3 regions of the Micromonospora sp. DH14 genome follow, and region 1 is predicted to be linked to each of the others. Evidence: riboswitches for the same ligand, from Rfam matches in the RefSeq annotation. Region 1 holds a riboswitch; each other region holds the start of a gene.

Region 1 (7,201 bases):
GGCCGCCGAGATCATCTTCGACCGCGGCTTGGGTGACCTGTTCGTGGTCCGCACGGCCGGGCACACCGCCGGCCCCGAGGTGCTCGGCAGCGTCGAGTACGCGGTGACGGTGCTCGGCACTCCGCTGGTGGTGGTGCTCGGTCACGACCTGTGCGGGGCGGTGCAGGCCGCCCGGGAGTCCGCCGCGACCGGCACCGCGCCGAGCGGCCACCTGGGCGCGGTGGTCGACGCCGTGCTGCCCAGCCTGCGTCGCGCCGAGGCCGAGGGCGTTGACGACATCGACGGCATCGTCGACATCCACATCGCACAGACCGTCGAGACGTTGCTCGGGCAGTCCCCGGTGCTGGCCGACGAGGTGGCCCGGGGGCGGTGCGCGGTGGTGGGGATGTCCTACCGGCTGGCCGCCGGGGCGGTGCGCCCGGTTGCCACCGTGCCGGCTGGCTTCGCGACGCTGGCCACCCCGGCCGACCCGGCTGCCCCTGCCACCGTGTGACGCGACGAGGGCCGCCCCGCGTCACGCGGAGCGGCCCTCGAAACGGGGTCGTACGGGTCAGAGCAGCGACATGTGCACGTGGTCGGTGTGGTTCGACGGCCCGCTGTACGAACTCCAGCCGGTGGCCGGGAACCAGATCTGCCGGTTCCAGATCACGTAGTAGATGCCGAGCCGGTCGGCGTTACGGATGAGGAACGCGGCGACGTTGTTGCCGTACATCCGGGTGTCGTTGTTGTGCCACGGCGAGAAGCCGCTCTTCTGCAGCGACCAGTCGCAGGCGCGGCCCTTCGGGTGCTCCCACGGCCCTCCGGGGCGGTAGCAGCCGACGAACCGGTTGAAGCCGGCCGCCTTGACCTCCTTGTACGCGTGCAGCGTGCGCGGCGTGACGCAGCCGGACGTGGTGGGGTCGTTCTCGCTGCACGACTGGGGCTTCCAGTCACCGTCGGCGGTGCGACCCGGGCCGATCTTGGCGACCTTGGAGGTGGCGTCCACCAGGCCGCCGGTGAAGCCCTTTCCGCCGACGAGGGCGAGCGCCTTGTTGGCCTCGCTCTTCCGCTTCGCCATCAGGGCGGTCTGCTTCTGCTGCTCGCGGACCTCGGTGTCGAGGGCCAGCTTGGCCTGCTCGGCGCGGGCCTTCGCCTCGTTGACCGCGGAGAGCTTCTTCTCGTTGACCATGTTCATCTCGTCGAGCACCGCGGCGCGCTGGACGAACGAGTCGGGGGCGTCGCTCTCCAGCAGCATCGCGATCGCGCCGATCCGGCCGGTCCGGTAGGCCTGGGCGGCGATCTGCCCGACCTGCGGGGCCAGCGCGGCCAGGTCGGCGTTGGCCCGGTCGACCTCCGCGGCCAACTCGCTCTGCCGCTTCTTGGATTTGTCCAGCTTGGACTTGGCGGCGGAGTAGTCGCGGTTGGCCTGCTCGATGACGTCGTTGAGCAGCTTGGGCTCGCCGTCCTCCTCGTGCCCGGACGGTGTGGGGTTCGTCGGGGCGGCGTGCGCCGGGAGTGGCCCGGCGAACACGGTCAGTGCGGCGATCACGGCCACCACGGGTGTCAACCAGCGGCGTAGGGGTGCCGTCACAATGTTCCCTTCCGTCGACCGCCGACCGGGTTAGCTGACGGGTTCGGGGCGGAAGCGGCCCCTACCGCTGACGCGGATTCACCCCACGTACCTGGGTCCCCGGCTCGCCGGTTGGCGATTGGGCGGTGGCACCGCAGGCGCCGCTTCGCGCCTTCATCGGTGACCGGCAGCGAGGTTACCCGAGAGTCGACCGGCTGAGCTACGCCTGGATGCCGACCAAAAACGTCATTTCGCCATAGCGTTGAGTGACCAGTGACGTGGTTCTCAGGGTGGTTGCCCGATCTGGTCACGCTGAGGAGTGTCACCATGCCGTATCCGTGCTCCTGTTCGACTCCGGCCACCGGTCGGTGGCCTCGGGTGGGGGTGCGGTCCGCTGCCGGTCCGGCTCGTTGGAGCCGGCCGTTCGCGGTGAGCTGAGCGCGGCGAGTGCCTCGCTGCGGTCCGGCTGGGGGCGCGCGGCGGGAGCGTCGGCCGGCGGCACGGCATCGGTACGCCCGGCGGCGGTCACCACCGCGGCCAGCCCGGTGGTCAGCGGCACGGCGGCGATCAGACCGAGGGTGGCGACCGCGCTGCGGACGATCTCCTGGGCGAGGAACTCACTGGTGAGGATCTGCCCGATCGGTCGCGCGTCGGCGGTGAGCAGGAGCAGCAGGGGCAGCGACGCGCCCGCGTACGCCAGCACGATGGTGTTGACAGTGGAGGCGATGTGCGCGCGACCGACCCGGGTGGCCGCCCGGTACAGCTGCAACCGGGTGAGGCCGGGGTTGGCGTTGGCCAGTTCGGTGACGGTGGCCGCCTGGGTGACCGTCACGTCGTCGAGCACCCCGAGCGATCCGATGATGATCCCGGCGAGCAGCAGTCCGTGCAGGTCCACGTCGCCCTGGAACATCGACAAGGTGGTGGCGTCTTCGCTGCCGAAGCCGGTGAGGTGGGTGGCGGCCGTGGCGATGGTGGCGAGTGCGCCGGTCAGCACCAGGCTGCCCAGGGTGCCGAGCACGGCGACCGAGGTCTGTGCGGTGACCCCGTGCGTCAGATAGAGCACCACGAACATGATCAGGGCCGCCCCGACCACCGCCACCAGCAGGGGTGACCTGCCGGCACCGATACCCGGCAGCACGAAGGTGAGCAGGATGGCGAAGCTGGCGGCCAGTCCGGCGAGCGCGGCCAGACCCCGCCACCGACCGAACGCGACGATCGCGGCCGCGAAGACCACCGCCAGCCAGATCATCGGGGTGCCGCGTTGGTGCTCGGCGATGTTCCAGTTGCTGGTGGTGGGATCGGTGGGATCGGTCAGCTCGACCAGGATGACCTCGTCGCCGACCTGGACCCGGGGTGCGCCGGGCCCGTCCGGCACCGGCGTCCGTACCTGCTGGCCGACGGTCGGCCCGTCGTCCACCCGGACGTCGACGGTGCCGCACCGTTCGTTGCCGACCCTCGGGGTGCCCTCGGGGACCGACGGCGCGGGCGGGCACGGCTCGTTCACCACCCGGGTGACAGTGCCGGGGTAGCGCGGCACGTCCGCGCCGCCGTCGGTCTGCGGTGACCCGCCGCGCGGCCAGAGCAGCACCGCGGCCAGCACGGTGGCGACGAAGAGGGGTACCACCGTCACGACGAGGATCCGTCGCACCCTCGGTGGGGCGGACGGAGCCGGGCGGGTGTGGTCGGAACCCAAGGCGAGACTCCCAACGATCCGGTGCGGGGTACGGGTCAGCGAGCCGGGCGGTTCACCGTTTCGGGGGAAACGCGGCGGTCGGCGGGACGATTCGCTGCCTGACGACCGCTTGATCACGGACGGTCAGTGCTCGGCCCGGCCTGCCGGAGCCGACGTCACGTCGTGGCGGCGTCAGTGCCCGACTGCGCGGCGGCATCCGGAGGGCCATCGGGGAGATGCTAGCCAGCCGGTGGCGGGGTCGCAGGTCGTGGCGGAGTGTCGGTGGCCGAATCGCTCGCGTGGTGGCCCTCGGACCGGCATGTTGGAGTCATGCCCGCTCCGTCGCCGTCCGACCCCGACCATCGGCAACACGCCGGACCGATGCCGCACGACAGGCCCACCGGGCATTCCGGGCATTCCGGGCACGACAAGCACGCCGGGCACGATCCGGCGATGTTCCGCCGCCGGTTCTGGGTCTGCCTGGTGTTGACCGTCCCGGTGGTGCTGACGAGTCATCTCGTGTCGGACCAGCTGGGCCTGGCCCTGGACGACGTTCCCGGCCGGTCCTGGGTGGGCCCGGTGCTCGGCTCGGTGGTGTTCTGGTGGGGTGGTTGGCCGTTCCTGGTCGGCGCGGTCCGGGAGGTGCGGGACCACGCGCCGGGGATGATGCTGCTGGTCGCGATGGCGATCACCGTCGCCTACACCGCGTCCCTGGCGACCAGCGTCGGCGCGTTCGACCTGGACTTCTGGTGGGAGTTGGCAGCGCTGGTCACCATCATGCTGCTCGGGCACTGGCAGGAGATGAAGGCCATCGGGCAGGCCCGGGGTGCGCTGGCGGCGTTGGCCGCGTTGCTGCCGGACGAGGCCGAACGGGTGGCGGCGGACGGTCGGGTCGAGGCGGTGCCGGTGGTCGGTCTGCGGATCGGCGACGTGGTGCTGGTCCGGCCGGGAGGTCGGGTGCCGGCGGACGGCCGGGTCGTCGAGGGCGGCGCCGAGCTGGACGAGTCGATGATCACCGGCGAGTCGCGACCGGTCGCCCGGTCGACGGGCGACCGGGTGGTGGCCGGCACCGTCGCCACCGACTCGGCGATCCGGGTACGCGTCGAGGCGGTGGGTGAGCAGACGGCCCTCGCCGGCATCCAGCGGATGGTCGCGCAGGCGCAGGGCTCGGGTGGGCGCGCCCAGTTGCTGGCCGACCGGTTCGCCGCCGCGCTGTTCTACCTGGCCACCGGCACCGCCGTGCTGACCGTGCTGGTCTGGACCGCGCTCGGTCAGCCGGACGAGGCGGTGGTCCGTGCGGTCACCGTCCTGGTGATCGCCTGCCCGCACGCGCTGGGTCTCGCCATCCCCCTGGTCGTCGCGCTCTCCACCGCGCTCGCCGCGCGGTCCGGGATCCTGGTCAAGGACCGACTGGCGTTGGAACGGATGCGGACCGTCGGCGCGGTGCTCTTCGACAAGACCGGCACCCTGACCCGGGGCGAGCACGGGGTGACCGACCTGGTGACGGTGCCTGGCGTCGAGCGGGACGAGGTGTTGCGGATCGCGGCCGGCGTCGAGTCGGAGAGCGAACATCCGTTGGCCCGGGCGATAGTGGCGGCGGCCGGGTCGACCGGCCCGGCCCGTGCCGCCGAATTCCGGTCGCTGCCGGGCCGCGGGGTGCAGGCGACCATCGACGGTGCGCGGTACGCGGTGGGCGGGCCGACGCTGCTGCGCGAGCTGGACGTGTCGCTGCCGGCCGAGCTGGAGGTGGCGACCGGGCGGTGGTCGGCGCGGGGTGCCGCGGTGCTGCACCTGGTGCGGTTGCCGGACGCCGTGCTCGGCGCGTTCGCGTTGACCGACGAGGTGCGTCCGGAGGCCCGGCGCGCCGTCGACGAGTTGCGGGCCGAGGGTGTCCGCACCATCGCCATGATCACCGGTGACGCGCGGCCGGTGGCCGAGGCGGTCGCCGCCGACCTCGGGTTCCGGCCCGGCGTCGACGAGGTCTTCGCCGAGGTGCTGCCGGCGGAGAAGGACGATCGGGTGGCCGAGCTGCAGCGGCGGGGGCTGGTGGTGGCGATGGTGGGCGACGGGGTGAACGACGCGCCGGCGCTGGCCCGAGCGGACGTGGGCATCGCCATCGGCGCGGGCACCGATGTGGCGATCGAGTCCGCCGGGGTGGTGCTGGCGTCCTCGGACCCGCGCGGGGTGGGGGCGGTGGTCCGGCTGTCCCGGGCGTCGTACCGGAAGATGCGACAGAACCTGGCCTGGGCGGCCGGCTACAACGTGGTGGCGCTGCCGCTGGCCGCCGGGGTGCTGGCCGGGGCCGGGGTGACGTTGAGCCCGGCGGTGGCCGCGGTGCTGATGTCGGCGTCCACCATCGTGGTGGCGCTCAACGCGCAGTTGCTGCGGCGCGTCCGTCTCTATCCCGTGCCGGACTGAGGAGCCGTCAGCCGCGCTTCATGAGCCGGCCGACCGCCGCCATCATCTCGGTGGCCATCTCGTCGGCCCTGCCCTCGGCGGCGCCCTCGTGCATGCAGTGCCGGGCGTGCCCGTCGAGCAGCCCCAGGGCCACCTTGTCGAGGGCGGCCTGGATCGCGGAGATCTGGGTGAGCACGTCGATGCAGTAGCGGTCGTCGTCGACCATCTTCTCGATGCCCCGGACCTGGCCCTCGACGCGGCGGAGCCGCGCGAGCAGCTGATCCTTGCTGGCGGTGTATCCGCGGATCGGGGTGGGTGCGGTCATGCCGACCAGGATAGCGTACCCCTGGGGGGTATGGTACGGTCGTGTCCCGGTGGGATACCCCCACCGGGTACCGGTACCGTAAAGGAGACGATCCGATGGTCAACACGACGTACCAGGTGCAGGGCATGACCTGTGGGCACTGCGTCAGCGCCGTGAGCGCCGAGGTCGGTGCCCTCGCGGGCGTGTCAGACGTCCAGGTCGATCTCGCCTCCGGCCGGGTCACCGTCAGCAGCGATCAGCCGCTGGACACCGCTGTCGTCCGGGCCGCCGTCGACGAGGCCGGTTACGACCTCGTCGACGCGTGATCGGAGGGCCGGCGTGCGCACCGTGACGAAACTGGCCGGGTTCGCCGTCGGCCTGACGGCGGTCTTCGGCGCCACCTACGGGATCGGCCGGGTCGTCGACCCCGCCACGGTCGCCGAGAGCCGGCACGACACTGCCGCCACCCCGTCGGCCGACGAGCACGGCGGGACGGCCGACCAGCTCCCCGGCGGGCTGCTCGTCTCCGAGAACGGCTACACCCTCGAACCGGTCGACGCCCCGGCCGGCGAGTTCGCCTTCCGGATCGCCGGCCCGGACGGCCGACCGGTCACCCGGTACGAGGTGGCGCACGACAAGCAGATGCACCTGATCGTCGCCCGACGGGATCTCTCCGGCTTCCGCCACGTCCACCCCGAGCTGGCCCCGGACGGCACCTGGCGGGTCGACACCCCGCTGGCCGGCCCCGGGCAGTGGCGGGCGTTCGCCGACTTCACCCCGGCCGGGGGCGGGCCGCTGACCCTCGGCGTCGACGTGACAGTCCCCGGCGAGCTGACCGAACGGCCGTTGCCCGCCCCGGCGACCAGCACCACCGTCGACGGCTACACGGTCACCCTGACCGGTGCGCCGCAGCCGGGCCGTACGTCGTCGCTGACCCTGAGCATCAGCCGGGACGGGCAGCCGGTCACCGACCTGGAGCCCTACCTGGGCGCGTACGGGCACCTGGTGGCGCTGCGCCGGGGTGACCTGGCGTACCTGCACGTGCACCCGGACGGGACGCCAGGCGACGGGCGTACCCAGCCCGGCCCGGCGGTCACCTTCTTCGCCGAGGTGCCCTCGGCCGGCAGCTACCGGCTCTACCTCGACTTCAAGCACGGCGGGCAGGTGCGCACCGCCGAGTTCACCGTCGTCGCCGGCGCTGCCGCGGCCGGAGACGTCAGCGGCCCGAGCGGGCCCGCGCCGACCGCCACGGCCGACCACGGCACCCCCGGGCACGGAC
Region 2 (7,201 bases), on a different contig from region 1:
GACCGACGCGGCGGAGACCGTCTCCGGGTACCTGCCGATCCACGCGGCCGTCGACAGGGTCCGGCTGATCGCCGGAACGCCGGACGTCAGCCCGTGGCGCACCGTCGGCGAGTTCCCGCTGGGCGCCCCTGGTACGGGTCTCCAGACGGTCTCGGCCTGACGTCGAGGCGCTGTCGGTGGCCCGACCTGTCCGGAAGCCTCGCCCGACAGGTCATGGCTTGTCGATCAGCTCGATCAGCGCGGCGTCGCCCTGCCCGATAGTCCGTTGGTCGGGAGCGACTCGCACGGTGATTCGGCGACAGCCGTCGAGTTCCACGTAGGTGCGGGGCTCGCTGGTGGTCAGTGGGATCAGCAGAGCGAACCGGCTCGCACGGGTGCTGCACGGGTTCGCCGGTCGAGACGCCCGCAGCGCACCCTCGATCGCCGCTCGTCTGTCCTCCGGCAGCACCGTTCCGTGCGCGAACTCGCCGAGTGGCTCGCCATTCCCCTGCCTGCTCTTCGGCACGTAGTAGACGCAGAGGCGGACCTGCTGCCCGGCGGGGAACGGCTCTGGAAGGGCACGGGCTTCACGGTCGGCCACCAAGGATGTCATGTCGACCTCGCGCTGGCTGCAACCCGCTCTGGCCGAATCGCTCTCGGCGACCGCACGGGTCGCCACGGTAGTCAGCGGCAGAGCATCGAGCGCTGCCCGGAACTCGTCCGGCAGATTGTCGTGGCAGGAATCGAGTGGTATGCCGGGCCGCATCCACCGGCCGTCGGCGTCGATGAGCGCGAGCCAGGGTGCCTCCTGCAGGATCGCTCTGCAGGGGAAGCCGGGATGCTGCGGCGCGTCGGGCCGGCGGAGGGCGGCGACGAGGGTGGCGACGGCGGCGACGTCATCGCTGCGCCGCTCCGTCAAAAGCCATTCGGACCGGACAGGAGGACGCTCCACCCCGCAGACGACGACCGCGGTGGGGATGAAGTCATCGCCGAGACGGGGCAGGGCTGCTGCTTCACTGGTCGGGACACGGAAGCCACGCGCGATCATCTCCGGTGCGGCCTCCAGGCATGAAGTCCACCGCCCCTGACCGGCGGAATCGGCAGCCGTATGGGGTGAAGGGACGCGGTGGAGCATCTGCGCCCCTCCGACGCCCAGCCCGACGGCCAGGGCCACGGCGAGCGCGGTGCTTCCGATCAGGCGCTGCCGGTGCCGGCGGACCCGTCTGGCCACCTTGACAACCCGATCTGGTGGCGGCGTCAGCGGCGGAACGGCGTTGGTCAACAGGAGCCTGATGTCCTCGTCTTCACGCGTCACTTCGCGACCTCCAGGTGGCGAACAGCTCAAGATCCGGATCGGTACGCAGAATCCGTAGGGCACGGAAGGCCTGCACCTTGACCGTGTTGTGCGAGCAGCCGAGCACTTCCGCTGTCCGCTGCACCGTCAGGTCCTCGACGTAGCGGAGCACCACGATCGCCCGCTGCTGCCGGCTGAGCCGGGCCAAGGCGCGGCGTACCGCGTCGCGGTCGGCGGACTCACCTGCCATGTCGCCCCGTGAGGGCTCGTCCGGTGGCTGGCTCGGAACCTCACTGCGCCAACGCCGCCGCCACCAGGAGACGTAGGTGGTGAACAACGCCCGACGCAGGTACGCCTCGGGATGCCCGGCACTGTTGATCGTGGCCCAGCGCCGCCAGACGTCCGCCAGGACCGTCTGCAACAGGTCCTCGGCGCGCCCGGCATCACCGGTGAGCAGCCAGGCCGAACGCAGCAGTGCATCTGAGCGCCCCGCGACGAACTCGGCGAAGCCTTCCGGTGGCACCAGGTCCCGCGGTCGCTGCATGGTGTGTACCTCCCACCACTTGAACGCTCTGGGAGGCCGGCGAGGTTAACGCGGGAACGGCCGGGGTTCGGGGTCTTCACTGTCGGGCGCGAGAGCTGCTGGCCGCAACAGCATCGAAGGCCCTGGCTGGGACTCTCGTCCTGGCCAGGGCCTTCGCACGTGGAGCGGGTGACGGGAATCGAACCCGCACTGTCAGCTTGGGAAGCTGATGTTCTGCCATTGAACTACACCCGCAAGCGGCACCACTGTACCCGAGTCGTCGAGCCCGTGCACCCAGGCACCCCCGCCGGCCGCAGGTGTCCGCATACCGCACGACCCGCGCCGACCCGGGTTGATCCACTCGGCTTGCTGAAAATCGGGGCGTCCGAAGCGGCGGGATAGCGCGGTTTCACGGAAACCGAGTTGATCATGCGGGGTGCCGGCGGCGGGCGCACGTACAGCCCGGTGTCGGCTCCGTGAGGACGGAGCCGACACCGACGATCTTCCGGCCCCGTCAGGCGGCCGTGCACTGGACGTCACGGCTGAGGCGGGTCGGGCGCGTCGGCGGGACGGCCAGTGGGGTGGCCACCGCCGACGGGGCGTTTGGGTCGAGCCAGACCCGCACGGCCGGCCGACCCGGCGCGAGGCCGGGGACGCCCGCGATGTGCTGCTCACGGCGGGTGAGCATCGCCACGTCGATGGTGAACTCGAAGAGCCGCCAGTCGACCTGCGGCTCGGCGCGGGCGCTCTGCGCCAGCTGCGCCACCCGGACCGGATCGGTCACCGGACGGGCCCGCCCCGCCACGTACGCCTCGTCGTCGCTCTCCTCGGCCGGGAACGAGTGCAGCGCGTAGCGGCCGTCCCGTTCGAGGTCACGGCGCTTGGGCGAGTCGATGATGAAGCAGAACAGCCCCTCGGCGGTGATGACCGGGGAGACCGGATGGACGCGGGGCCCGCCGTCGGCACGGACCGTGGCCAGATAGCCGAAGCCCGGCCCGTACTGCTGGAGGAGAACGCGGATCCCGTCGGCGAGTCGGGGCTCGTCGGCGGCGAATTCGGACCAGGAAGCCATGTGGGCATTCTATCGAACAAATGTACGAGCAGCGACCTCGACGCGCTGGTCACCGGCACCGAATCCGGGCAGTTTCGGCAACGCGGCTATGGTGGTCCGATGCTGCTCTCCGACCGCGACCTGGTCTCCGAGATCAAGGCCGGCACGCTGGGCCTGGAGCCGTTCGAGCCCACCCTGGTCCAACCGTCCAGCATCGACGTCCGACTCGACCGGCTGTTCCGGGTCTTCAACAATCACCTCTACACCCACATCGATCCCGCCATGCAGCAGGACGACCTGACCTCGGCGGTCGAGGTCCCCGACGGCGAGCCGTTCGTGCTGCACCCCGGGGAGTTCGTGCTCGCCTCGACGCTGGAGGTCATCTCGCTGGGTGACCAGCTCGCCGGCCGACTGGAGGGCAAGAGCTCCCTGGGCCGGCTCGGGCTGCTCACCCACTCCACCGCCGGCTTCATCGACCCGGGCTTCTCCGGTCACGTGACGCTGGAACTCTCGAACGTGGCGAACCTGCCGATCACCCTGTGGCCCGGTATGAAGATCGGGCAGCTCTGCATCTTCCGGCTCTCCTCGCCGGCCGAGCACCCGTACGGCTCGGTGGTCTACGGCTCGCGCTACCAGGGCCAGCGGGGGCCGACGCCGAGCCGCGCCTGGCAGCACTGGCGCACCTGGCCCACCCGCTGAACCACGACGACGAGGGCCCGCCGCGACGGATCGCGGCGGGCCCTCTCGTCACCCGGGGTCAGCCCGGGCGGCCGTAGCTGTGGATCGGGCCGTCGTCGACCTTCTTCATCTTGACCGGTTGACCGGCCTGTGAGGCGTGCACCACCCAGCCGCCGCCGACGTACATGCCGACGTGGTGGATGTCGCTGTAGTAGAAGACCAGGTCGCCGGGGCGCAGGTCGCCCCTGCTGACGTTCTTCGTGACGCGGCTCTGCGCGGCGGCGTTGTGCGGCAGCGACACGCCGGCCTTCGCCCAGGCGGCCAGCATCAGCCCGGAGCAGTCGTACGAGTTCGGACCCTCGGCACCCCAGACGTAGGGCTTGCCGATCTGGGCGCAGGCGAACTTGACAGCGGTGCCCGCGCCGCCGCCGGGGTAGCTGCCCGGGCAGGGCGCCGGGCGCAGTGGGCCACCGCCACCGTTGCCGTACACCTTGAGGCGCAGCTTCTGCAGGCGGTCGATCTCTTCGTTGATCTGCTTCTTCTTCGCCGCCAGCTGAGCCTCGGTGCGGGTCAGCTGGGCCACCATCTCGTCCAGCGGCGCCTTCTGCGCGGCCAGCTGGTCGCGCAGGTCGGCGACCTCGCGTACGTCCTTCTGCTGGTTGTGCGCGAAGCGGTCGAGCATCTCGAGCTGGCCGACCACCTCGCTGGGCGACCGGCTGCCCAGCACCGCGTTGACGGTCAACACGTTCTCACCCTTGTAGGCACGGGCGGCGAGGGCGCCGACCTTGTCCATCGCAGCGTCGACCTGGCGCTCCAGCGGGGCGATCCGGGCGGCCAGCGCGTCGGCCTGCTTGCGCTTGGCGGCGAGGTCGATGCGGGTGGCGTTGTGCCGTTCGATGATCGGTTCGAGCTTGTTCCAGTCGGCGTCGATCTGGCGCTCGATCTCGGCGACCGACGGGTCGGCGTGGGCCGCCGTGGCACTGCCGGTCAGGACGACGGCGATGCCGGCCAGGGCGGCGAGTGCGGTGGTGAAGCGGGACCAGCGTGGGCGCGGCACGATCGACGTCGGGCCGGCTGGTGCCGACCGCTCGGACGACGGCCGCGGGGCATGGAGTGCCACCGGGGTTCCGTACTCCTTCTTCCTGACCGCCTACCGGGTTAGCTGACGGGTTCGGGCGGGAAGTCGGCGCCCTACCGCAGTGGCTGCGGATTCACCCCGAGGGACCTGGGTCCCCGGTTCGCTCGGAAACGACTCGGCGGTGTCGGTCCGTTACCGCCCGGGCTGGGCGGAGCTGCTGTCGGCCCGACGAATGACCAGAGTAGAGACGTTCGTTACCGATCCGCAACCCGCACGGCCGTGACACTCCGTACCGATTGGACGAGGTCACCGACCGTGTGTGAAGAATTCTTTCCCCATGCTTCGATAGATGGAAAGGTATTGACCTGACCTCCCGGACGGCGCGATGGTGACCTGACCTCACTCCGCGAGAATCTAGGGGGTTCGATGCACCATCCAACCCTGTCGACCGGCTGGCGCGCACTGCTCGCCGCCGCCGTGGTCGCCGCCGCGACCACGGTGCCACTCTCCGTCGGCCCGGCCGCCGCCGCGCCCACCACCGGCCGTCAGCAGCAGTACGCCGCCGCGGCCACCGAGTACGGGGTGCCGACAGTCGTGCTGCTCGGCGTCTCCTACCTGGAGTCCCGCTGGGACACCAACGCCGGCACACCGAGCACCAGTGGCGGCTACGGCCCGATGCACCTGACCGACGCCCGGCACGTGGCCGCCCTACCCGGGCGCGGTCACCACGACGCCGGTGCCGAGGACCCGCGCGGCGACGACTCGCGTCCGGCCCGGGTGCCCGCGCCCCGACCGGTCGAGGCCCCCGCGCCGTCCACCGCCGCGTTGCAGACCGTGGACGCCGCCGCCACGCTGACCGGAGTCACCCCCGAGGCACTGCGCACCGACGCGGGCCTCAACATCCGGGGTGGGGCGGCGCTGCTCAGCGCGTACCAACGGGAGCTGGACGCCCCCGTCGGCGCCGACACCGACCCGGCGGCCTGGTACGGCGCGGTGGCCCGCTACTCGGGCGCGGACAGCGCCGACGCCGCCGCGGCCTTCGCCGACGAGGTCTTCACCACCATCGGCGCGGGCGAGTCCCGGGTGGCCGACGACGGCCAGCGGATCACCCTGCCGGCCCGCGCGGTACAGCCCGAGCGTTCCTGGTTGGACCGGCTGGGCCTGCGCCGGCTGGCCCGCCCGGACGGGGTGGAGTGCCCTCGCACCATCTCCTGCGAATGGATCCCGGCACCCTACGAGGCGTTCGGCGACGGGGACTACGGCAACCACGACCTCTCCGACCGACCCGCCCGGCAGAAGATCGAATACATCGTCATCCACGACACCGAGGCGAGTTGGGCGACCACCCTGCAACTCGTCCAGGATCCGACCTACGTCAGCTGGCACTACTCGCTGCGCTCCGTGGACGGGCACATCGCCCAGCACGTGAAGACCAAGGACGTCGGTTGGCACGCCGGCAACTGGTACGTCAACGCGAAGTCGATCGGGCTGGAACACGAGGGCTTCGCGGCGCAGGGGACCTGGTACACCGAGGCGATGTACCGGACCTCGGCGAAACTGGTCCGGCACCTGGCGCTGCGGCTGGGCATCCCACTGGACCGCCAGCACATCATCGGCCACGACAACGTGCCCGGCACCATCGCCTCCACGGTTCGGGGAATGCACTGGGATCCGGGGCCGTACTGGGACTGGACGCACTACTTCGACCTGCTGCACGCACCCCGACTGGACACCGGCACCCCGGCCACCGGGCTGGTCCGCATCGACCCCGACTACGCCACCAACCAGCCGGCGTTCACCGGTTGCGTCACCGCCGGCGTGCCGTGCGCACCACGCGGCTCCTCGGCGGTGGTGCTCCGGAGCGCACCGTCCGCGGACGCGCCGCTGGTCAACGACGTCGCGCTCCGCCCGGACGGCACCCCGAACACGATGGCCGTGTCCGACCACGGGGCCCGGGCCTCCGCCGGGCAGACGTACGCGCTGGCCGGCCGGCAGGGCGACTGGACGGCGATCTGGTACCTCGGGCAGCGGGCCTGGTTCCACAACCCGCCGTCCGCGCCGACCGCCAGCTGGACCGTCGGCGTCGTGGCCACCCCGAAACCCGGACGGGCCACCATCCCGGTGTACGGACGGGCGTACCCGGAGCAGGCGGCGTACCCGGAGGGGGTGCCCTACCAGACGATCTCGCCATTGCAGTACGCCCTGGCCGCCGGGCAGCGGTACGCCGTCGGCGCGGTGCTGGCCGGCGAGTACTACCGGGCCAGCACGTTCGACGGCTCCTCGCCCGGTGACTGGACAGTGATCCGCGGCAAGAACCGCTACGCGCAGATCCAGTTCGGCCACCGGATCATGTACGTCGACCTCGCCGACGTGCAGCTGTTGCCGTCCCCGGTGGGCGCGCCCCGCTGACGAACCACGACGGCCCCCGGTCGGTGACCGGGGGCCGTCGTGTCGCGTCAGGTGGATCAGCCGGGTCTGCGGAACCCGGCGATGGGCATGGTGGTGATGCTGGACACCTGCACCGGTTTGCCGGCGCGGGGCGCGTGCACCATCTGGTTGTTGCCCAGATACAGCCCGACATGACTCAGGCCGGAAAAG
Region 3 (7,201 bases), on a different contig from region 1:
GTAGGGTGCCTCGGTGCGGCCCTGCCGGGCCGTCGCGGGCGTCGCCGTCGCGCCGTCCGACGCCGCGCCGAGGAGGCTACGACAGTGCTGGTGACCCTGCCGAGCGCCGGGATCCCGGCATGACGAGCGTCGCCGCGATGTCGGCCACCCCACCCGCACCCGCCCTGCCCCGGCTGCCGTCGCTGACCGGGCTGCGCTGGATCGCCGCACTGCTGGTCTTCGGGTTCCACGCCGGCACCATGCGGATCATCGCCGAGCCGGACTACAAGGCCGTGGTCGACGCGCTGTTCACCCTGGGCCTCTCCGGGGTGCAGTTCTTCTTCATCCTCAGTGGTTTCGTGCTGGTCTGGTCGGCCCGCCCGGGTGACTCCCGGCGGACCTTCTGGCGGCGGCGGGTCGCCAAGATCTACCCGAACCACCTGGTGCTGTGGGCGGCGACGCTGGTGGTCGCCTGGTGGTTCGCCGACCCGGTCCTGCCGGCGGCCGCGCTGGAGAACCTGCTGCTGTTGCAGGCCTGGGATCCCCGGCCGGGCTGGTTCTACAGCATCAACACCGTCAGCTGGTCGCTCTCCTGCGAGTTCTTCTTCTACCTCTGCCTGCCGCTCGCCCTGCCGCTGCTGCGCCGGGCCCGGCCGAAGCTGCTCTGGGCGCTGATCGTCGCGCTGCCGCTGCTGATCCTCGCGCTCTGGCCGGCGCAGGAGTTGGTGCCGGAGGTGAGTCGGTGGTGGTTCACCCAGATCTTCCCGCCGGTCCGGTCGCTGGAGTTCTGGTTGGGCGCGGTGGCGGCCGAGTTGATGCGCCGAGGGCTCTGGCGCGGCCCGGGTCTGGCCGTGGCCAGCGCGATCTTCGTGGTCACCTGGGTGGCGGCCGCGCAGTGGATCCGCGCCGAGTTGTGGACCACGTTGCTCGCCGTCGCGTACCTGTTGGTGATCACCGCTGCCGCTGACGCGGACGTGCGGGGTCGGCGCTCGCCGTGGCGGTCCCGGCCGTTGATCTGGCTCGGTGAGGTCTCGTTCGCCTTCTACCTGGTGCACGTGCTGGTGATGACGAGCGTGCTGCGCTGGAGCGGGGACTGGGGGACCGGCTTCGCGGGCTGGCGTGGGCCCGCCGTGGTGCTCGGCTTCCTGGTGGCGAACCTGATCCTCGCCGGGCTGCTGCACCGCTTCGTCGAGACCCCGATGATGCGCCGGCTCGCACCGCGCCGTCCGGCCCGGCCGGCGCCCGTCCCCCGGCAACGCGTGGCCGGTGCCCAGGCCGCCGGTGACGGCGACGCACCAGCCTCCGAGAGCGGGGCCGCCGACGAGGTCGGTCCGGCCAACGGTCGATCACCGTACGCCGACCTGCGCTGACAGCGTCCACCCTGGTCAAACGGGTCGGCGCGGCGCGATCCGACACGCCCGTGGTCGGTGCGCCCGGCTCGGCGTGACGGTAGCGTGGGGACGTGCTTCCGGTCGCGTTCACCTGTCCGCTGTGGTGGGTGGCGCGCTGGGCGACGCGGGTGCTGGCCAGCCTCGCCGTCGTCGCGGCCCTGGCGCTCGGCGCAGGCCCGGCCACGGCCGCCGCGTCGACGCCCAGCCCGGTGCCAACGTCGAGCGTCGTGTCGGCCTCCGTCGCCGCCGGGCCGCTGGCGGCCTCCGGTCGGCACGTCGGGGCGCACGCTGCGGCGCGCCCGGCAGCGGCGATCCCACCGGACGCCGTCGAGGAGGCCGTTCCCGCCTGGGCTGTCGACTCGCCCGGGGCGCTCCCCGAGGAGCACCGCGCCACCGCGACCGGCGTGCTTCCGGTCCGCGCGGCGGAGTCCGACCGGCTGCCCCTCGTCGACGGTGCGAGCGGTCGGGCCTGCCGGGCCCCACCCCGGCGCTGAGCCACCGGGACGATCGTCCCGCCGCCGCGCCTGTCGCCCCACCCGCTTCCCACCCGCCGACCGGTGTCCCGCCGTGGCCCGTCGGCCGGTGCGGCCCCATCGCACTGCTCTCTCCCTGAGGTGCCGACCATGGAGACCGTCGTCTTCTACCAGTTCGTGACCGAGGTGCCGCGGGCCGCCGCCATCTGGTCGACCCTGGTCCTGCTGACCCTGGGCCTGCTCACCGTGCTGGCCGCCCGCCCCGAACGGGACCGGCCCGCCGACGACCCGCTCCCGGCCGCGCCCAGCGCCCGGGAGGTGGCCGCCGCCGAGGCCGCCGACCTGCGCCGCTACGCCGAGGAGGTGGCCGTCGCGGCGGCCGGCGCGGCGACGACAGCCAGGCGGCGACGCGCCGCCTGGCTGAGCGCCCAGGAGCAGATGGAACGGGCCTGGACCGGGTACGACGCGGCGGACACCGCCGCGCGTCGCTTCGCGGGCGCCGGGGCGCTGCCCACCCCACGGACCCCGCACACCCCCGCCGAGTACGCGGCCCGCGAGCGCTATCTGCACCGGGCGGCGATGGCCGCGTACTGGCGGGGTGACCTGAGCATGGCGCAGCTCGGTGACGTGTTCGGGCACCGGCACGGCTGGGATCCCCGACGCCACCCGGTCGAGCAGGAGGTGCTGATCAGCCGGGTGGTCCGGGATGCGCGGCTGGCCGACTACCAGGTGGCCGCCGACCGTGAGCGGGCCGCCTGGCGTGACGCGGAGTTGGCCGCCGAGTCGGCTCGTACCCTCGCCGAGGAGGCGTACGCGGCGGCGGCCCGGCTGCGCCCGAACCCGGTGCCCGCCCGCCGGACGGTGGCGGGGGCGTGGCGTCCGGCCGTCGTGGCACGGTGGCGCCCGGCCCGGGCGGGTTGAGCCCGATCTGTGATGTGAGGCCGGTCACGCAATTGTGAAATCGGACGTCCGGCGCGCGCCGCGCCATTGTTCCCGCGATTATGGTGGCGTTCTTCGTCGCCTGTCCGGTTGTCGCCCGCAGGCGCGCCCGTAACCGGTTGTCCCATCGAGTCACATCATCGGCAATACGCGCAGAAATTGCCGCGCAGATTGAGGTTTGCGCAGGTGAGCATCGCTTGGCAGGGCCTGTGGGGGGCCAGTAGTGTCGTCCCGTCCGGTGCGGTAACCGATCGCAAGAAGCGACGCCGCATCGACCCGCTTAATCGTGATCAACGAACCGGGGACCCATCAGTAAGTCCGGGGTGAATCCGCGAGCCACGGCCCGCGGTAGGGCGATCTTCCCGCCCGAATCCGTCAGCTAACCCGGTAGGCGGTGTCGGAAGGAGTCCCATCCTCGTGCAGCACCTTTCCACCCCTCGGTTGTTCCCTCGCCTCCACGGCGCGGCGGTGCACCCGCTCAATCGTCGCGTGACGGTGAGCTGACCCCCCGGGTCATCGCCTTCCCCGCCCGGCCACGCCAGGCGTTCCCCTGAGCGGTTCACCATCCGCGGACCACGGTCCGCGCGCTGGCGCCTGCCCGGATACCGGTCCGGCCCCGGTGTGCCGCTCTCCCCCCCGATCCGTGGAGGACCCCGTGAAGCACACCCTGCAGCGTCAGCTCCGCCGCCTCGCCACCGAGCGCCCGTACCAGATCGTTGCCGCCTCCGCCGCGGCTCTCGCCATCGCCACCACCGGCGGCGCCCTGCTCACCACCGCCGACGACGCCCCGGCCACCCAGCGCACCGCGACCACCGTCGCCGAGATGCGCAGCGACATCGCCACCTCCGGTGGCGACGCGTCCCCCTTGGCCAGCGCCGCGCCGACCACCGCCGCGCCGACCACCAGCGCCGCGTCTCCCGCCGCGAAGGCCAAGAGCAACCCCGACCTCACCCGTAAGCCGACGCCGCCGAAGCCGCCCGCGACCAAGGTGCTCGACTACGACTACGAGGCGCAGAACACCTACTACAACTGCGGACCGGCGGCCACCCGCAACGCGCTCAGCGCCGCCGGCATCGACCGCACCCAGGAGGAGCTCGGCGCCGAGCTGGGCACCACCGAGATGGGCACCAACTCGGCCGAGGACACCACCCGGGTGCTCAACGCCGAGGTGAAGGGATCCCCGTACCGGACCCGGATGTTCGCCGGCGCGCCCAGCCCGGCCCAGATGGACCGCCTCCAGGCTGACGTGGTGAAGGCCATCACCGACGGCCGGGGCGTGGTGGCCAACGTCGTCGGGGACGCCACCGACACCGACGGTGGCTGGCACTCCTACGGCGGCGGGCACTACATCGCCGTCGTGGGCTACAAGGACAACGGCCGTACCGTGCGGATCGCCGACTCGGCCAACGCGGCCGACCCGTCGTACTGGATCACCACGATCGACCTGGCCAACTGGATCGCCAGCCGGGGCTACTCCGCCTGACCCGGGCACGCTGACCGCCGCGGGCGTCGTCCCCCACAAGGGGCCGGCGCCCGCGGCGTCTTCGGCGGTGCGGTCAGTAGGTGATGAAGCCGTACAACGCCTTGTGGTTCGACTTCGTCCCGACCACGGTGTGGTCGACGGCGGACGACTGCACACTGCCCCTGACGAACAAGTAGTCGATCTTGCTGGAACCGCTGGTGGCCGCCGACCCGTACCCGGTCATGCCGTAGCCGCTGAGCGTGCCCGGGGCGATGCCGGTGCGGTTCGCGTCGATGCCCACCACGCGGATCGTCGACGCGTTCAGCAGCGTGGTCGCGTCCGCGCCGAGGTGGATACCGCTGTTGGCGATGCCCCGGTCGCCGTCGCCGGCGCAGGCGTTCTGCCGGTTCTCCTGCGGCAGGTGCATCGTCGCGGCGAACACGCTGGTGCCGGTCGCCTTGATGGTGAAGCGCGCCGCGATCGCGCTGGTCCGCTTCCACTTGTAGTAGTCGGTGCTGTCCGGGTCGCTGTTCGGCGGCTTGTACAGCGTGCACCCGGCGCCGTTCGCGTACGCCGTGCCCGGCTTGAGCCAACCCGCGCTCCAGTACTTCGAGATGTCGCCACTGGCGAGGTTGAGCGTCCGCTTGTTCCAGATGATGGCGTTGGTCTGCTTCTTCTTCAGGTCGCCGAGCGACTGCGAGCTGCACTTGTGCGTGCTGCCCCACGGCTCCGGGTCGTCCCACGCCACGATCGCCCCGTAGCTGCCCGCCGCGTAGCCGAACTTCGCCGACAACTGGTCGGCGTACGCCTCGGCCTGGCCGGTGCCGCGCACCTGCTGCACGATCAGGATGTCGGGCGCCACCACGCCGCTGGTGCCCGTGCGACCGGCGTCGTCGACCAGGATCGAGGTCAGGTGGTCCGGTCCGGAGATCCGCGTGCAGCTCCCGTCGGAGTTGTTCACCACCAGGTTCTCGATGTTGTTGTTGTAGACCCGCAGCACCCGGTCGGCCGCCGCGACCGCTGCGCCGTCCGGTGCGGCCACGTCCGATGGCGTCGCGGACGCCCGGTGCGGTACGCCGAGCGTGACGGCTGCCAGTGCCGCGACCAGCGCCGACCCGTACATCCTGTACACAGTGGCTCCCCTCGGGACATCATCGACAGATGGCTCTGTCCGTCCGGCCCGGAACTCTACAATGGATCATGCTTTGGTGGGGGCGGCGTGGATGACGGCTCTCGTACCAGGCCGTGAACCGTGGGAGACTGCGGCCGTGGTGGATGAATCGGGTGGTCAAGCCGGTCGCGGGCGGGTCCTGCTGCTCCTGCACGGGATGGGCACGACCGGGGACGTCTGGTTGCCGTGGGCGCCGCTGCTGGAGCAGCGCTGGGCCGGGCGGTGGCTGGCACCGGACCTCGCCGGCCACGGCTGGGCGGCACCGCTTCCGTCGTACACCTTCGCGGGGTTCGCCGACCGGATAGCGCGCGGCCTGGCGCCCGGCGACCGGCTCGTCGTGCTCGGGCACTCGCTGGGCGGGGTGGTCGGCCTCGCGCTCGCCGCCCGCGCCGCCGGGACGCCCGTGGACGCCGTGGTCGGGCTGGGCATCAAGGCCGTCTGGTCACCCGACGAGCTGACCCGCGCCGCCGACCTCGCCGCCCGCCCGGTCAGTTGGTTCGCCACCCGCGCCGAGGCGGCGCGCCGCTACCTGCGGGTCTCCGGGCTGGCCGGCCTGGTCCCGCCGGACGCCCCGGTGGTGGACGCCGGGCTGCGCCAGGTCGACGGCCGGTGGCGCCTCGCCATGGACCCGACCGCGTTCGCCGTCGGCGAGCCCGACCTGGCCGCGCTGCTGGCGGCCACCGACGTGCCGGTGCTGCTGGCGCGCGGGGAGCGCGACCCGATGGTCACCGACGAACAGCTCAAGGAGTACGGCGTGCCGGTCGCCACCCTGCCGGGCCTCGGCCACAACGCGCACGTGGAGGACCCGGCGGCGGTGCTGGCGCTGCTCGACCCGTACCGTTGAGCGGCTATGCCGGGGTGGACGCGGTGAGCGTCTCGGCCGGTGCCAGCTCCCGGCGGGCGGCGGCCAGGAACGCCTCGGCGTACGACTCGGCCGGGAAGTCACCCAGGTAGCGGCGGCGGGTGGCCCAGCGGGCCTCGGCCAGCGGGTCGGTGTCCAGCAGCGCGGTCAGCACGTCGTCCACGTTGGACATGTCCCGGCGCAGCACGTAACCGGAGCCGGCCAACGGGAAGCGCTCCACGAACCGCTCGCCCTCGTCGCCCATGTCGGTGACCGCGTACGGCTTCCCGGAGTAGAGGAAGTCGGAGATCACGCCGGACACGTCGGAGACCAGCGCGTCGGAGGAGTTGACGCACTCGGTGAGGCTCAGCTCCCGGGCCGCCGCGCCGACCACGTGCTGGCGGCCGGTGCGCGCCCGGTCGACGACGAGCAGTTCGGTGAGGCGGCCCAGCTGACGGGCCGACGCCGGGTTCTGCGCGGTGTACGGGTGGGCCCGCAGGATCACCGTCGCGCCGCGCTCCAGCAGCCGCTGCAGCAGCCTCTCCGCCACCGGCAGCGAGCAGTAGTCGGCGTCGGCGTGGTGCCCGGTCCAGGTCGGGGTGTACAGCACCGTGGGGTGCGCCAACCCGCGCGCCGGCTCCGGGCGTACCTCGATCGACTCGACCTGTGGGCGACCCACCACCACGAACTTGTCCGCCGGGATCTGCACCCCGGCGCGGGCGTACCTGTCGATCGCCGCCTGCCCGGCCACGAAGATCCGGTCGAAGATCCCCGACACCGGGTTGGCGCTCGGCGCCTTGTCGCTGTCGCCGTGGTGCAGCTGGACGTGGGTGAGCTGGGTGAAGCGGACACAGTGGCTGTTCTTCGCCCCGTGGTTGACGTAGAACGCCACCCGCAGGCTCGGCACCAACGCCTCGTCCATCGCCCCCAGGGTGGGGCAGTAGA

What was found. A riboswitch is a leader RNA that binds a small molecule or an ion and turns the genes downstream of it on or off. The one in region 1 is predicted to bind cyclic di-AMP.
Region 2: it holds a riboswitch for cyclic di-AMP, as region 1 does, so the genes downstream of both, QCZ28_RS28610 (NlpC/P60 family protein) here and QCZ28_RS01775 (hypothetical protein) in region 1, are expected to answer to the same signal.
Region 3: it holds a riboswitch for cyclic di-AMP, as region 1 does, so the genes downstream of both, QCZ28_RS32220 (C39 family peptidase) here and QCZ28_RS01775 (hypothetical protein) in region 1, are expected to answer to the same signal.

The regions. Positions count from the first base shown of each region.
Region 1 is NZ_JARVKT010000001.1:371,677-378,877, forward strand. Features, by position in the region: gene QCZ28_RS01770 (carbonic anhydrase) at 1-493, shown strand, start outside; gene QCZ28_RS01775 (hypothetical protein) at 551-1,570, opposite strand; cyclic di-AMP (ydaO/yuaA leader) riboswitch at 1,575-1,705, opposite strand; gene QCZ28_RS01780 (YibE/F family protein) at 1,872-3,242, opposite strand; gene QCZ28_RS01785 (copper-translocating P-type ATPase) at 3,603-5,639, shown strand; gene QCZ28_RS01790 (metal-sensitive transcriptional regulator) at 5,647-5,943, opposite strand; gene QCZ28_RS01795 (copper ion binding protein) at 6,039-6,248, shown strand; gene QCZ28_RS01800 (hypothetical protein) at 6,262-7,201, shown strand, end outside.
Region 2 is NZ_JARVKT010000032.1:35,745-42,945, forward strand. Features, by position in the region: gene QCZ28_RS28580 (2'-5' RNA ligase family protein) at 1-160, shown strand, start outside; gene QCZ28_RS28585 (hypothetical protein) at 212-1,294, opposite strand; gene QCZ28_RS28590 (SigE family RNA polymerase sigma factor) at 1,284-1,817, opposite strand; tRNA gene QCZ28_RS28595 (tRNA-Gly) at 1,978-2,051, opposite strand; gene QCZ28_RS28600 (pyridoxamine 5'-phosphate oxidase family protein) at 2,311-2,868, opposite strand; gene dcd (dCTP deaminase) at 2,968-3,546, shown strand; gene QCZ28_RS28610 (NlpC/P60 family protein) at 3,605-4,645, opposite strand; cyclic di-AMP (ydaO/yuaA leader) riboswitch at 4,659-4,794, opposite strand; gene QCZ28_RS28615 (peptidoglycan recognition family protein) at 5,030-7,012, shown strand; gene QCZ28_RS28620 (C40 family peptidase) at 7,069-7,201, opposite strand, start outside.
Region 3 is NZ_JARVKT010000046.1:2,671-9,871, forward strand. Features, by position in the region: gene QCZ28_RS32205 (acyltransferase) at 120-1,349, shown strand; gene QCZ28_RS32210 (hypothetical protein) at 1,442-1,864, shown strand; gene QCZ28_RS32215 (hypothetical protein) at 1,994-2,764, shown strand; cyclic di-AMP (ydaO/yuaA leader) riboswitch at 3,050-3,191, shown strand; gene QCZ28_RS32220 (C39 family peptidase) at 3,426-4,265, shown strand; gene QCZ28_RS32225 (hypothetical protein) at 4,339-5,376, opposite strand; gene QCZ28_RS32230 (alpha/beta hydrolase) at 5,513-6,259, shown strand; gene QCZ28_RS32235 (CDP-glycerol glycerophosphotransferase family protein) at 6,264-7,201, opposite strand, start outside.